DNA from 2 places in the Planococcus versutus genome. Region 1 is predicted to be linked to the other one. Evidence: riboswitches for the same ligand, from Rfam matches in the RefSeq annotation. Region 1 holds a riboswitch; the other holds the start of a gene.

Region 1 (7,983 bases):
CTTAGTCCAAGGATTTTTCTTTTCGAACACTCTGACCATTATTTTAGCTCAACCAACTGCCAATGAGACAGCTGACAAGTAGGATCGTCATAAAAATACCAGACATTAACACATCTAAGCGTCTTAGGCGAATAGGTCGGTAATAAGCACTTCTTGGTTTACCTGTAAAACCACGCGCTTCCATAGCAAAAGCGGATCGTTCAGCTTTTCTGACAGCACCTGTAAGCATTGGGATCAGTACACGACGGATGGCTACGAGTCGTTTCCAACTATATTTTTGAATTTCTGCACCGCGTAGTCTTTGGGCTTGTTGAATTTGTATGAATTCATCTTTCATCACCGGTAAAAACTGGTAACCAACCATTACACCATATGCAAGCTTTGGAGAAAGCTTTAATTGCTGCATAAGACTCAAGATAAACTTCACTGGATCGGTCGTAAAAGCGAATAGCAAAGACAATGTCGAGAATGCCATAACGCGAAAGGCAAGAGATAAAGCATGCGCCCATTGCGCACCGGTCACGTCAATTCCTGCAAACGACCAAATAATGGTTCCACCTGTATCTGCACCAAAGACGACGGTGGTCCATAAATAGCCGAAAGCACCAATTGAAAAAGGAATCATAAACAAAAGCCACAACTTCCAGTTGGTACGACTCATTGTGAGTTGCAAAAAAAAGATACTTAGCCAAAATAATAGTGGCGTCCATGGATTAAAGAACAGTGAAAGGACAAGCATTGACACTGTGACCAAAACGAATTTTACAGAAGGATTCATGTCATGCAAAAGATTCCGCAAGACGTGTCACTCCTTTAGGTGCCAGTAAATGGTGAGATAGCAGTAGTCTGTCGTTTTGCCACAGATCTTTTGCGGCAAATTTCCCAGTTAGCTGTCCATCTTTGATTAGTAAGACTGAGTCAGCAATGCTCGCAGCAAATTCCATATCGTGCGTAACGATTAGCAAAGTTGTGCCTTCGTGAGAACGCCGGTCGATTAATTCAAACAGTTCTAAAAGTGCTGCAGCATCTTGTCCAGAAGTTGGTTCGTCCATTAATAGTACTGACCGTTTATCAGCAAGCATCGCGGCTATTGCTACACGCCTTTTTTGTCCGTGGCTAATACAGAAAGGATGAACGTTAGCGATTTCCTTCAGACGCAGGTTGGTCATTAATTTTGCAAGTTCTGATCGGCTAGAAGTTCTTGAATAAGCGACTTCTTCGCTAACTTTTTGTGTTAAAAATAAATACTCAGGGGATTGTGGAACGTAACCAATGCTATCTGACTCGATCGTACCGGTTGTCTTTTTATAAACACCACATAACGTCTTTACGAGTGTCGATTTACCACTGCCATTAGGTCCTGCAATAACAACTACTTCGCCTCGCTCAACTAGAAAAGAGAGAGGAGCAAGCAATTGTCGGTTTTTGATCGTCACGGATAGCTTTTCAGCATGTAGCGCCGTGTTCTCTTGGATGGCACACTGTCGTTGTGGAAATACAACCGGTTCTCTTGATACAAATGGACGATCAGCTACTAAATGGCCATTATTATCAAGTTGAATTTCTCTTTCGAAAAAGGTTCCCCAACTGCTCAACCGGTGCTCAACCACGACGATTGTCAACTTCGATTTTACTTGTAGCTCCTTTAGCCAGTTGATATATTGTCTGGCTGTGTAAGGATCCAAGTGAGCAAGTGGTTCATCAAGCAATAACACTTCAGGATCCATGATTAACGCACAAGCAGTTGCAATGCGTTGTTTGATTCCACCAGATAAAGATTGGATTACAGCTTTTCGCAAATGTATTAATCCTGTTAGTTTTAGAACTTCTATGATGCGCATCTTCATTTCTTCAAATGGTGTATGCAAATTTTCTAGTGTAAATGCCAGTTCTTCTTCAACAGTTGGCATGCAAAACTGTGAATCGGGATCTTGAAAGACAGTCGCGACGCGGTGATTGATTTCCCCAGGTGCATACTCATCAGCTGCTTTCTTAAATAGAAGAATTTCCCCATCTATTATGCCGTCGCAGTTGTCAGGGTACAAGCGATTCAATAAATAAAGAAGCGTACTTTTTCCACAACCACTGGGCCCTGAAATGACAAGCTTTTCACCTCGGTAAACCGAGAATGAAAGCTTGTCTAAGGTTTTTTCCTCATCTTCAGGAAAGCGAAAAGAAAGCCTGTTTAAAAAGAAAATCTCTTCAGACATTGATATCACCTTTTTTCGTACGTGAAATGGCATAACCCCGAAGTGAGCCAGTCGCAAGTAAAACGTCACCAATATACTTCCCGCCAATTCCTGCAATAATCGCACCACTAAGGACACGAATTGTAAACATTAATGCGATAAAAGACGGATCTAGTACTGCATAACCTGAAATAAAGTAACCGTAAACAAAGCTAAAAACAGCTGAGCCAATTCCGGCAAGCATGAGCACTAAAACATTAAAATGTTTATAGCCGGTCATTGCAAATATGGCTTCAGCGCCAAGTCCTTGAATGACGCCAGATAAAATAAGACGTGGACCAACGGCATTACCAATGAGGACTTCAATGGCTGAAGCTATCGTTTCAGAAAGAAAGGCAGCGCCAGGCTTACGAATAATATACATGCAGATAATTGATACAATAAACCAAATGCCAAACATCCATTCATAAGCGAGTGGACCAATTACAGCTGCCCAAATGTTTGCTGCGTGAACAAACAATAAATAGACAATACCAAAGACAACTGCAAATAATGACATCAAAATGACTTCTTTTAATTTCCACGATTTCAGCATTTTACGAACCTCCGTGCGACGGACTGTTAATGCTCATGGACACAGTCATCACCAAATGGCGATGTTTGTCGGAAAGGGCATTAGTGAATGCTTGTTCATAAAAAGAGAATACGTCATGAATATCGCCGTCAATACCACTTGCGTAATGCATGGAGTCATTAAAAACACCTTGTTGTTTGGCACGCTCAACTTCATGGTAAATAACCGCCATGTAATCTGGGTTGTTCATTGGGTACAGCGCAAATTGAGATGACACGTATTGTTGTGTTTTGTCTGTATTTAACAACACATCATCTTTTTCTAAAAAGACATCTCCTGACGAATCACCAGGACAGCCAATCGAAAAGGTACCGGAAAGTGCGACATGTTCTCCAGTTTTTGCTGTGTGCAACGTCAGTGCTTTGGCAACATTGAAAACGTGAATTTGCTTACCGCGTATAATTGTCGAAACATCATCCGTATGCAACCAAACGTTCGAGGTGTCGATGTCGGTTAACGCTCCTTTAATTACTTTGACAAAATTACTAGCCATCGGATGGAGTGAAAAACGAAATCCGACAATTGGACTCATACCGCATTGTAGTGGTTCCATATTCTAATTCCTCCTTAAAAATTTGCACAAAAAAGACCGCATCCGTGAAGATGCAGCCATAGTCTACAAATAATGAAAAGAATTATTTCAGAAATGCGCCACACTTCCTCACGCAGGTATTATCCTGATCGAGTTTTAAGGGATCGAAGCTTGCGCTTGCATCTCAGCCAAAGTGGGCACCCCTAGTGCAGAAAACGTATGCGGTTTTTGTGTTCGGGTTATTCCCGATGGCTCTAGTGTAGATGAAGTAGTAAAGGAAGTAAAGAGAAGATTGAAAAAAGTGGTCGGATGATAAATACAAACAAAAAAGAAGAGCTACAGCTACTCTTTCCTAAAATGATTACTCAGTAAGTGTTCTTCAATAAGTAAAATTTTTTTAAGTAGTGACCACATCACCTTTTAAAATAGAATATATGTATAAATCATCGAATTTGCCACAAGTAAATTCATAATGTCTTAATAATCCTTCTTGTTTAAATCCGTTTTTCTCTAACAGTTTTAAGGAAGCAGAATTAGCAGGCTCGACTAATGCTTCAACGCGTTCTAATTGGAAGTGTTGAAACCCATAATGAATGATAGCTTCCAATGCTTCACTAGCAATGCCTTTACCCCAATACTCTTTGCTTAATTCATAACCGATCTCAGCTCGGGAATGCTCAGGGTGCGTATTAAAAAAACCACAACTTCCAATAACTCTTCCATTTTCTTTATGTGTTATTCCCCATCTAATTCCTGTGGCCTCTTTGAATATGGTTTGGTACCAGCCAATTTCATCGAGTGTCTCTTTTTGGGTCTGAAAAGGTTCTAGCCCCATATGTTTCATTACCTCTTTATCAGATAAATAGAGGAACATATCAGCTGAATCTTCTTTTAGTACCTCTCGTAAAATCAATCTATCTGTTTCAATAATTGGGAATTTCTTTTTCACGACCAATCGCCACCTTCATCAGTTTTTATAGCTGCTCAACCTCTAAGGAATCCGTACCCTCATTACGACTTCATCAAATCGTACTGTTTACTTACTATGAAGTTTGTCGAATTCTTCTTACAAATATACCATTCTGGATAGTCTACACTTAGTTGGACAGAAAAAATAAGGGGGCGTAGAATAGTCCACTATACGTGAGGAGAATCTACCATGCCACAAAAAAGACGAACATTTTCCCCAGAATTCAAAAAACAGGTCGTCGCGCTGCACGCAGGCGGAAAAAGCCGACCGGATATTGTCCGGGAATACGACCTGACGGCTTCCGCCCTCGATCGGTGGATTGCCCAATCCAATCAAACTGGCTCGTTCGAGGAAAAAGATAACCGAAGCCCTTTGGAAACGGAATTGCTTGCCTACAAAAAACGAAATAAGCAGTTGGAGATGGAAGTGGATATTTTAAAGCAAGCGGCGCTGATCATGGGACGAAAATAGAGATTATCCAACAGAATCAACACCTCTATTCAGTATCAGCAATGTGCACTGTCCTCCAAATTGCCCGCAGCACCTTTTACTATGAGACTTCCGTTTCGGTAGAAAAAGCACACCAAAAAGCCCAAGCAGAACAGGAGTTGAAAGACGAAATCTGGGCGATCTTTCACGAGAATCGCCGCGTCTATGGCACACGCAAGCTGAAAAAAGAGTTGGCGAACAGAAAGAAATGGGTGATCTCGAGACGCCGTATTGGACGCCTCATGGCGTCACTTGGCATCCAATCGAAATACGCGCTGCCATCCTACAAACCGATGGTCACGCCTCCCAATGAAGCGACATACCGGAATGTGCTGAACCGCCAATTCAATCCGGCAGCGAAAAACGCCGTGTTGGTCAGCGACCTGACGTATGTAAAGGTTGGCGGCCGCTGGAACTATATTTGTTTCCTTCTCGATTTATACAACCGTGAAATTGTGGGGTACAGTCTGGGCGAGCGTAAAGACGCTGCCCTGGTTCAACGTGCCTTCGCATCGGTCAAAGGCGACTTGGGAGCCGTGAAGCTGTTCCATACGGACCGCGGATCTGAATTCAAGAACACCGGCATCGATGCGCTATTAAAGACGCACCAAATCGAACGGTCGCTGAGCCAAAAAGGAACCCCTTACGATAATGCGGTGGCGGAAGCCACGTTCAAGATTTTGAAGACGGAACTCATCAACGGAATGTGCTTTGACACGCTTAACCAGCTAGCGCTTGAACTGTTTGATTACGTGAATTGGTACAACCATGTCCGTCTACACAGCAGTCTGGGCTATACCAGCCCTGTCACTTATCGAAACGCAGCCCTTAAAAAAGTTGTTTGATTTAGTGTTGACGTACCATTCGACTATGGAAACAGAGAATTATTTATAACTAGATTTATATTATATTTGTTAAAAAAATTCAAATGGTTTAAAGTTAGAAAAACAACTAAAGGAGAAAAGATAATGTTAAATTCAGATTTGGATATACGCTTAGAACCACGCCTTAAAGAATTATATCAATTACATAAGGAACGCTCTGCAAATATTGACTGGAGCTATCACGAATTTATTCCATGGGACAAGGCCATGTCCTTTAAACGAGTTCCTTGGGATAAGAGTCAAGTAACGCTTCCAGAAGGTGTAATTATTGCGGTAGAAACAGCATTACTTACAGAAGTAAATTTACCTTGGTATACTTCGCATTTGGATTATACATTTAAAAATTCAATGGAAGTCATAAATGATTTCGTACGCACTTGGACGGCTGAAGAAGACCAGCACTCTAACTTACTGGAAACGTATTTATTGGTGACACGAAACGTAGATCCCGTAAGATTGCATGCATTAAGAAAACGAGTAGTTGAAAGTGGTTGGTTTCCAGACTTCACAAATCCTCTAGCAACAATGGCCTATACTACTTTGCAAGAGTTAGCTACACTCGTTTTTTATAACAATGTAGCTAAGGTAGCGGGTCTTTACGACAAAGATTTAGCAACATTACTTCGACGTGTAGCGAAAGACGAAGCACTTCATTATGCATTCTATCGCGACACAGTGAAAGCCCATCTTGAACTTGATCCGAATTTCATTGTTTTTTTTGAGAAAGTAATTATTAATTTCTCTATGCCAGGTGCCGTTATGCCAGACTTTAAGGATAGAATGAAAACCATTGCCATAGATACGAATTATGGACCACTGCAATACTTTGACCAAGTATTAGATGTCGTTATAAAATATTGGGATATTGCCAACTTGCAACCTACTAGCGAAGATGCCAAACAATCACAAGCGAATATATTAAAATATCATGGGCGTTTAAAAAGAATCAAAGAGCGTCAGGAAAAAAATAAAAGGTAGATGTATGAAAGGGTATTTTTATAATGAAAACAACTTGCGAAATATGTGGAAAAGAAACGAAAAATCAAGTAAGTTATTTGGAACTTGAAACGTGGGAATTTAATTTTTTAAAGAAAGAGAATAAAGACTTTTATTCTATTTGTTTTAATTGTTTTGATAAACATACGAATGACTTTATTGACCAAGAAATGGATCTTGAATTGAGAAAAAAACGTTCTCGTTTGGTGAATCGAGAGGTCCAAGAAGAAATCGAAGCTATTCTTGAAATCGAAAATTAAGTACTAACTCTATTTATTGAGCCTAAGTTGAAAGCATATGAACATCCGAGGATACAGGAGTCGGAAAAAAGGAAAGTCATCTTCTTTGGAGGGTGGCTTTTCACGTTCTAAAATATTGATATAGATAATAGAGGATTGTAGATACTATACACATTAGTCCCTGCGCTCTTTTGAATTGCGATTCGAAAATTACGATCTCATCATCATCGATGAATTGGACTACATTTCTTTCGATAAAGAAGGCGCTGAGTTACTGTTTACCTATTTATCACCAGCAACCTGTGGTTTGCGAAATGGGAAGAAGTATTTCATGATCCCATTCTGACCGCAGCATTGACGGATCGCCTGACACATAAATCGCACGTGGTGAATATGATCAGACCCTCTTACCGAACGAGAGAAACGCAAAAGTGGCTTGAAAATAGCCATTCAGAAGTGACTCAAAATTAAAGTACTTTGTGGCTCAATTTTCAGATGCGAAATATATACTTAATTTAGTTTTGATGTACTCAGTTGAGAAAAGAGAGCAGCAAAATATAAGTAAATAAATGGGGGCTTTAATTTTGGAATATCCTATGACAATCGCGGGTAGAAACTTGATTGAAAGACTTGAAAAAGATCCACTAACTGAAATAGAAAAGAAGATTATTCTTACAATGGCTAGTATGGTCAATTCAACTGATGAAGAGGATAAAAGTTATGAGTTTCCTATCTAGAACTTTTATGAAATGCTTGGGCTAGAAGGATTGGACAGCAATGTGATATTTAAAGGTGTTGTAGAAGAATTGCTATCTAAAGTAGTGGAGATTCCACGTGAACATGGGGATTGGATGATGACTCACTGGATAGAGAGCGTTAAGTATGTAGAAGGCTCTAATGTGATTCGATTCGGACTTTCACCAGATATTAAACCCTATTTTATGCGATTGAAAAGATATCTCTTCCCTTAAGAAGTCAGCGGCAAGATAGACTTTTTACTTCTCTGATGGTTGTCAAAATAGAACCGTCTCTCACTAAATAAAGAATTCT
Region 2 (7,983 bases), 880 kb from region 1:
TGTCGCAACATTGGACATAGATCCGCTATACGTCATGAAAATACGAGATTCTTCACTTAATGGCAGCCCTGTGCAAAATCCACCCGGTCTTTTGTTCGGGCGATCTTCTGCTTCAATCCATCCATTTTCAAATGCATGTTTAGAAAATTGCGCTAGTTCCGGACCAAATTTACCGAATTGTTCCAAAATAAATTCGGCTCCTTCTTGATACGTAAACTGTTGCGTACTTTCTGTTACCGGTGCATCGACGTCATACCAATCGAGTCCATCTTTGCCAAGTAATTGCGCTTTTTGATTTAAATAATCAACAAACGGTTGTTTGTTTTTACTGATAGCTCCCCACATCGCATCTAGCGTTTCTTGTTTCATGCGATTTATGTGCAAAGGCTCTTGGAGCGGATTTCCCCACCCACGTTTTTTGTACGTTTCCAGACGGAATCCACCAATGGAATTCAAGGTTTTTGCAAAAAATTCTTCTTTTTCTGTCCAAGCCTCTTCTAACTTCTCATAGGATTCTTTGCGAACTGTAGCATCTTTATGCGAACTTAAATTGTTTGCTTGTCCAACGGATAAAGTTTTCTTCTCACCTTCTACGGTCACAGTCACGCTAATTTCTCCAACTAGCATATCGTATAGTTGACTCCAGCCATGATAACCATCAATGCTTAACGCTGTAATCAAACTTTCCTCTTTTTCAGAAAGCAGCATTTTTGCTTCCTCTCGCCATTCATTTAAAATAAATGTGAATTTATGCAAAAGGTCTTTGGTTAGTAGCTCTTCCCAAACTGTATCGTCAGTCTTTGATAAATCTTGTTGGATTTTTTGAAAAGAGTTTTGAAAACGAGCTGATAACGAAGCCGCTTCACTTTCCAAAATACCCGCCTTTTTATCTTGTGTATTTTGTGCCATTAAACAGCCGATAAATGCACCCGACTGACTCAAGTGACGCATCATGTGATTCATTTCTTCAAGTAATTCAAAGACTTTAGACGCATCTTCTTTTGAAGTTGGTACTTCAAATTTTTGGACATGCTCTTCAAACGTTTCTAGCTTTGTTACAGACTCATTCATATGTACACGTAATTTCCTAGAGTCGCTGCCTCCTGGAAATAGCGAATCTAAGTCCCACACTTCTGGATAGTGAACTGTCATGATTTCTCCTCCTGGTAAACTAAATTTTCTAAAAACACTTCTTTAGTATATCATTTTTATTCAGACTTCGAAATAAAATTCCTTTTTATGCTAAACCAATTCACCTTATCGACATTTTTGAGTGGTATTTAGAAACCGGTATTTGTTGATTGAAACTGGTACAGGTATACTAATGAAAGGGAGGGGATTACGCATGATTCGTATTTTACTTATGACAATCGCCTTTATCGCGGTGATTGTCATAAATACTTTGGCAACGACTTTGCCAATAAATGGTCAAACCACAGGTGAAGTGTCCAATCGGTTATCTGTCTTATTTACACCAGCCGGTTATACATTTTCAATTTGGTCTATCATCTATCTTGCATTGGCTGTTTGGATTATTGCTTTTTGGGTGCGCTTGAGAAAAGGGCAAACTCCTTCATTTAAAATTGCTTGGTACTTTGTGTTAAGTAGTATTTTTAATATTACTTGGCTACTACTATGGCATTATGAATTTTTTGCATGGTCAATACTCGCGATGCTTGGCTATTTAGCCGCATTGATTGCTCTTTATTTGCAATATCAAAATTCTGAAAGATCCTTTACCGAACGCTTACCCATTTCACTTAATATGGGATGGATTAGCGTAGCGACAATTGCTAATATTTCATTTGTGTTAACCTATCACAATTGGAGCGGCTGGGGACTGAGCGATCAGTTGTGGACCGTAATTATGTTGACTGTTGCGACTGCACTTGCTTTGCATATTCGGTTTCATCACATGGATATTCCATTTGCATTTGTCTTTATTTGGGCATTTATCGGAATTGCTGTTAAATACGGAACAAGCGAAATGCTAGTCACAACAGCTTCTTTGTTTTTAAGTGGTGTGATCTTGACGGGGATATTATTAATTAAAAAAAGAATAACAGCTATTTAAAAACTGCGAACACTCTCGTAAAATCGAGTGTGTTCGCAGTTTTTTAAAATTTGACTATAAAAGTTCAAGAATTTTACCCGAACCTATTTAATGACGTCATCATAGTTGTTATTAATTTAGTTTTGTCAAAAGAATTGGTTCTCCTTTTGTTACAAGCACAGTGTGTTCGATTTGCGCGACTACTGATTGATCTGGTGTGATAAATGTCCAGCCATCACCAGATTCGATAATGTGTTCAGATTTTTGAGAGATAAAGGGTTCTACGGCTAACACCATACCTTCTTTAAGAATAGTTGTTTCCCATGCATCGTAATAATTTAAGATGTGCTGCGGCGCTTCATGAAGCGATTTCCCAATGCCGTGCCCCGTCAAATTTTTGATAACAAACAGCCCTTGTTCTTTTGCTTCGCGTTCTACTGCTTTACCAATTTGATTGAGTTTTGCACCGGCTTTGACCTTTGTCATCGCACGATCAAATGCAGAAGCGGCAGCTTCACAAATTTTTTCTTTTTCTGTGTGACCTTCTCCTACTACAAACGAAATGCCCGTATCAGAAAAATAGCCTTTATAAGACCCTGAAACATCGATGTTCACAATATCTCCGTCTTTTATTAAGCGACTCCCTGGAATGCCATGAGCAACTTCTTCATTAACGCTGATGCATGTATATCCTGGAAAATCATATTCTGCTTTTGGTCCAGAAACGCCACCAAGCTCTTCAAATAATTTGCCGCCCAACTCGTCGATTTCTTTCGTCGTCACGCCAACTTTTGTGGCAGCTTTCATCGCTTCACGAATTTCAGCTACCATTTGTCCAGCTTTTTTTAACATTTCAATTTCTTTTTCAGTAGTTGCTATCATTAAATACCCTTCTTTCAAGCTTTTCTATTCAAGAATTATACCATAAAATTAAATTAGAGGCTTCTGAGTTGTTTCTTTAACCAACTTAAAAAAACTGTGGACAAACTCGAGCAATTCGAGTTGTCTACAGTTTTTCCATCAACTTTAAGCTTTGGCATCTACTAGTTTAGGTGCTGCCGCAAAAAGCGCAGAGCACACAAAAGCAGCTAGCAGAAATACCGGTATCATGTAAGTAGCATTGTAAATAATTGAATAAATGACTACATTTCCATCAGCAAACATACCAAAAAACAAAATCCCCGTTACTACATGGACAAAATAGCGCAAGACAGATGCAATCAGCACACCTGCCACAATCGTCAGAAGCATCTTTCCAGTATGCTTAGCTTGTGCATGTTCTATATATTTTGCACGCATAATACCAGCTAATCCCACCACTCCGTATGCCAATAAGTAATCTAAGAGCACCTGTAAAATGACAAAACCGAAAGATAAAGGTGTCACTGAGATAAAGCCAGAGACAATTTGCAGCAAGCCAACCAATAACCCAGTCAAAACTCCTGCTCCAACTCCTCTTCTAAAAGCAATTAACACAATTGGGATCATGACAAAACTAACCGATCCACCTTGAGGCATGCGGAATGAGATAAAATCCAAAACAAATCCAAGAGCCGCAAAAATCGCAATTTCTGTCATTAGTAATACTTTCTTGTTTCTCATGACTTCCTCCTTATGTGTAGTGCACATCACCAGAAGGGCCGTGAATAAAACCATATAAAAAACGACATCAGGACAGAGCCTGGCATCGTTGTAGGGGCCGGTTTCTATCCACATCCCTGCGCAAGTACTAACTTACAGGTTCAAAGGGTAAGAACGAATGTTCACTCTCAGCTAAAGCTCCCCTTGTGGTGTATACAATTATTTGACTTTCTCTTGTATTGTACACAAGCCTCTTCTTTATTGCAAGACTGTTTTAAGATACACTCATAGGGTAAAGAAAAGAATAGCTACGACAGTCGAAAGGTGGTGAAGGCAAGCAGAACTCAAGGCTTGCCACGGACATGATTGAATTGTTAAAAGAACTAATCAAAATACAAAGTGACACAAAAGAAGGAGCCAATAAAGCGCTTCGCTATTGCGCCAATTGGTTAACAGAAAAAGGAGAAAATGTCACTGTTCACGACAACAAAGGGTATTTAATGCTGACAGCAGTTAAAGGGCAAGGAACCGAGACGATTATTTGGAATGGTCATGTCGATGTCGTTCCAGGACATGAAGAGCAGTTTGTTCCTTTTGAACAACAAGGACGCCTTTACGGTCGAGGATCTGCTGATATGAAAGCAGGCGTCGCAGCAATGATGCAAGCATTTGTTAAGCTCAACAGTGCTAAACTAACTCGTAACGTACAATTACATATTGTAACGGATGAAGAAATTGGTGGACGCAACACTTCAAAATGGCTAGTCGAACAAGGATTCCACGGTGATTTCGTTATTTGCGGAGAGCCTACGGGATTAAAAGTTGGCTTGCAATCTAAAGGTATTTTACGAATGGATATGACATTTAAAGGACAACCCGCTCACGGCAGTCGACCTTGGGAAGGCATCAATGCGATAGAGTCTGCGATGACATTTCATCAAGCAATCACCAACTTGCCTTTCCGAAAAGAATCTACGGAATACTACGACCAACCTTCTGTAAACTTACCGATTATTAAAGCAGGAGATCGCTATAACGTCGTTCCAGAAATTTGCGAAATGTCGTATGATATCCGTTTTATGCCAGGACAAGACAAAGAAGAAATTGTTCGTCAGCTGGTTGATCTAGCGAAAAATTTAGACATCGATATGGAATACAAAGCGTCAGGATCTACACCTGCACTGACCACAACAAAAGAAAACCCATATATTCAAAGCTTACAAAAAGCGATTTTAACAATAACTGATGAAAAAGCGATTTTGTTTGGCCAACATGGTGCTGCCGATACACGTTATTACGCAGCCGTAACAGGTGGCGAAGGTGCAATCGAATTTGGACCAAGCGGAGAAGATTGGCATGGTAACGCTGAGTATGTATTGATTTCAAGTGTTCACGCATACAAAAACATCTTGCTTGCTCACGCACAATCTACAGAATAAGTTTGGATTCTGGTATACTTGGGAAACTAAAGAGCAACAAACATAAGAATGGAGAGATTTGAATGAAAATTGGAAGAATATTAAAATCTGCTATAAAATATGGACCTATCGCGTACCCAATTATTCGCAAAGTATTAAAAAATAGAAAACAAGATAAGAATCAACAAACACCTTCTCAACAATCCACGACACGTGGAAAAAAGCGCTAAAATAAAAACGTTCGAGCATCAATGATGCTCGAACGTTTCTTTGTTGTGAAAATTTCCATCAGCTAATAGGGATGGCTTGTCTCAATGCTAAATAACCGTTTAAGCTTTGATCAGAAGATCGAGCTGCTGTTTCTTCAGCTTTCTTGTCATCTTCTGGTTTTTTTGGGTCTTCTTGATCTTGTGCTGCTATAATTTCTTCAAAAGACAATGGATTTAGCGATGGCAATTCATTATCCTGTATCGTCCACGCATCTTGATATTCACTAAAAAATGCATTTGCCATTGCTTGATACCCATTTAAGTTGGGATGGACATCTGCTGGATTGGGAACTTTGTCTACAGCATCCGTGCCAAACGATTGATCTACCGATACAAAAACAGCGCCTACTTTTTCAGCTGACTGTTTAAGAATTTTATTCAAAAGATCTAACTGTTTAGCAGTCCCTGTTTTTTGGTTATCACGAACGTGTGGATAAGCAAAATAATAACCGATTACATAAACGGTAGCATCTGGTGAGTTTTCTTTAAGTTTAGCCAAAATCAAATCCATATTTTCTCGTGCTTTATTGAGAGCAAAGTCTACTTGACGTTGTTGAAACGTCAGCGAGCCTTGTTTCGGATCATTTTGAACGAGACGCAGTAAGTCATTCGCCCCTGCCGAGATAGTGATTATATTGGCTGACGCCAATACTTCTTTGGCTTCATCACTTTGAATACTCTCTAAAACGTCTTCGGTAGTGAAACCTGGAAACGCCAAGTTTTTTGAGTAAAACGCAACAGGTTGATTACGCATCAGTTCTTGAGCAATTAAATCAGCATATCCTGTATCTATTTGGCGTTTAGGTGTTTGACCCGCTGCTAGTGAATCACCAATGGCTACGTAAGCTGCCGGAATCCTCACTGAAGCTTGAGCAGCCATTGAACCACTAAACAGCAAAAACCCAGTCAGTGCCGCAATCCAAATCTTCTTCATTTTTATCACCTCTTAGAATGCCCAATTCCCTTTGCGGAAGATGGGCTCTTTTGAACCATCAGCTGTAATGCCGTCAATATCCATGTGTTCACTGCCAATCATAAAATCTTCATGAACTAGAGATGTATTCAAGCCAAGCGCCGTTAATTGATTGTGTTCCAAATCGCGTGCTCCTTCGTAACAAGTTGGATACGAATCACCTATAGCTAAATGATTTGACGCATTTTCGTCAAACAGCGTATTGTAAAATAAAATATTGGAATCAGAAATCGGAGAGTGATGAGGCACTAATGCCACTTCACCTAGAAAAGTTGCTCCTTCATCTGCTGTAATCAGTTCATTAAGAAGTTCTTGTCCCGTTTCCGCTATCGCGTCAACAATTTTGCCTTTTGCAAAAGTCAGCGTAAAGCCATCAATGACATTGCCTTGATAAACTAGAGGCTTAGTATTCCGAACTGTGCCATCTACTCCATGCTTTAAAGGAACTGTATAAACTTCTTCCGTTGGCATGTTCGCGATAAACGCATTGCCTTGAGGTGTTTTTGACGCACCTGTCATCCAAATATGCTTGTTTGGAAGTTCAATCGTTAGCTCTGTTCCAGGTGAGCTGTATTGCAATTTCACATAACGTTTGTCGTTTAATTGAGTCGCACGTCGTTCTAATAACGCAATGTGGTTGTTCCATGCTTCTACAGCATTTCCTTCACCAATACGTACCGTTTTGAAAATAGCTTGCCATAAAGATGCCATTTGTTGCTCAGCTGGTAAATCTGGAAATACTTTTTGTGCCCACTTTGGTGAAGGAATCGCTACAATCGACCAAGCTACTTTATCAGATCCAACTGCCTGACGATAACGCACTAATGCTTTCCCAGCCGTTTTTTGCCAATTAGCTAACCGCTTTGCTGGAATGCCTGTTAACAAGTCTGGATCTTCTGCATCAATCCAAAGGAAACTCCCGCCTGTGTTGATCACTTCATCACGCTGAACCACAGACCATTCAGGAAACTCTTCAAAAGCATCTTCTGGTGCTAACTCAAAATGAGTCCGTGTTAGTACCGGATCTTCGTAATTAACTTGAACACGTTTGGCTCCAGCCTCGTACGCTTTTTTTACAACAAGTCGTGTAAATTCTAGTGTATCGGTTGTTGTATTAATAACAACAACCTGTCCTTTTTGAACATTTAATCCCACATAAACCGTTAGTTCAGCATATTGCTCCAGCTTTTCTTGAAAGTTCATCGTTTATTCCCCTTTGCCGCAATGGTTTTGCTAGATCCTTCAATCAGCTTTCCACCGTGGACGATTTTTTGAACAGGCTTAGAAGGCAATTCTTTTGTGAATTTTTTGTAATGCCGTTCGTCTGCATACGCTAGTAAGGTTAATACTTCACCATCTGCTCCAGCTCTTCCTGTTCTTCCTGAACGATGCAAATATTGCTCAATCGTTTGCGGAACATCTACATGAACAACATGCGTCACTAAATCAATGTCTAATCCACGTGCTGCCACTTCTGTCGCGATCAAAACAGCTACTTCGCCTTTACGAAAAGCATCAAGTGCTTTTTTACGCTCATCTTTTTTCATTTCAGAGTGCAATGTCACAATTTTAGCATCACGGAACTTTAACTTATTTTCTTTCATAAGCAATTGATCTAAGTTATTAACAAACGCTAAAGCTTTCATGCCTGGAATATGCGAAATGCTACGCAAAAGTTCCGTTTTATCG

The links. Region 1 has a riboswitch for thiamine pyrophosphate ahead of I858_RS09290 (YkoF family thiamine/hydroxymethylpyrimidine-binding protein). Riboswitches for the same ligand answer to the same signal wherever they lie in the genome.
Region 2: it holds a riboswitch for thiamine pyrophosphate, as region 1 does, so the genes downstream of both, thiT (energy-coupled thiamine transporter ThiT) here and I858_RS09290 (YkoF family thiamine/hydroxymethylpyrimidine-binding protein) in region 1, are expected to answer to the same signal.

Annotation. Positions count from the first base shown of each region.
Region 1 is NZ_CP016540.2:1,797,272-1,805,254, reverse strand. Features, by position in the region: gene I858_RS09305 (energy-coupling factor transporter transmembrane component T family protein) at 44-799, opposite strand; gene I858_RS09300 (ABC transporter ATP-binding protein) at 780-2,210, opposite strand; gene I858_RS09295 (ECF transporter S component) at 2,203-2,784, opposite strand; gene I858_RS09290 (YkoF family thiamine/hydroxymethylpyrimidine-binding protein) at 2,786-3,376, opposite strand; TPP riboswitch at 3,465-3,570, opposite strand; gene I858_RS09285 (GNAT family N-acetyltransferase) at 3,753-4,304, opposite strand; one part of gene I858_RS09275 (IS3 family transposase) at 4,515-4,761, shown strand; one part of gene I858_RS09275 (IS3 family transposase) at 4,761-5,659, shown strand; gene I858_RS09270 (acyl-ACP desaturase) at 5,783-6,676, shown strand; gene I858_RS09265 (hypothetical protein) at 6,700-6,954, shown strand; partial or broken gene I858_RS17685 (ATP-binding protein) at 7,112-7,404, shown strand; gene I858_RS17025 (hypothetical protein) at 7,518-7,670, shown strand; gene I858_RS09255 (RepB family plasmid replication initiator protein) at 7,683-7,904, shown strand.
Region 2 is NZ_CP016540.2:918,405-926,387, reverse strand. Features, by position in the region: gene I858_RS04590 (M3 family oligoendopeptidase) at 1-1,152, opposite strand, end outside; gene I858_RS04585 (hypothetical protein) at 1,346-2,074, shown strand; gene map (type I methionyl aminopeptidase) at 2,186-2,935, opposite strand; gene thiT (energy-coupled thiamine transporter ThiT) at 3,080-3,655, opposite strand; TPP riboswitch at 3,752-3,849, opposite strand; gene I858_RS04570 (M20 family metallopeptidase) at 3,997-5,073, shown strand; gene I858_RS17185 (hypothetical protein) at 5,136-5,282, shown strand; gene I858_RS04565 (SGNH/GDSL hydrolase family protein) at 5,341-6,255, opposite strand; gene I858_RS04560 (aminopeptidase) at 6,268-7,497, opposite strand; gene I858_RS04555 (DEAD/DEAH box helicase) at 7,494-7,983, opposite strand, start outside.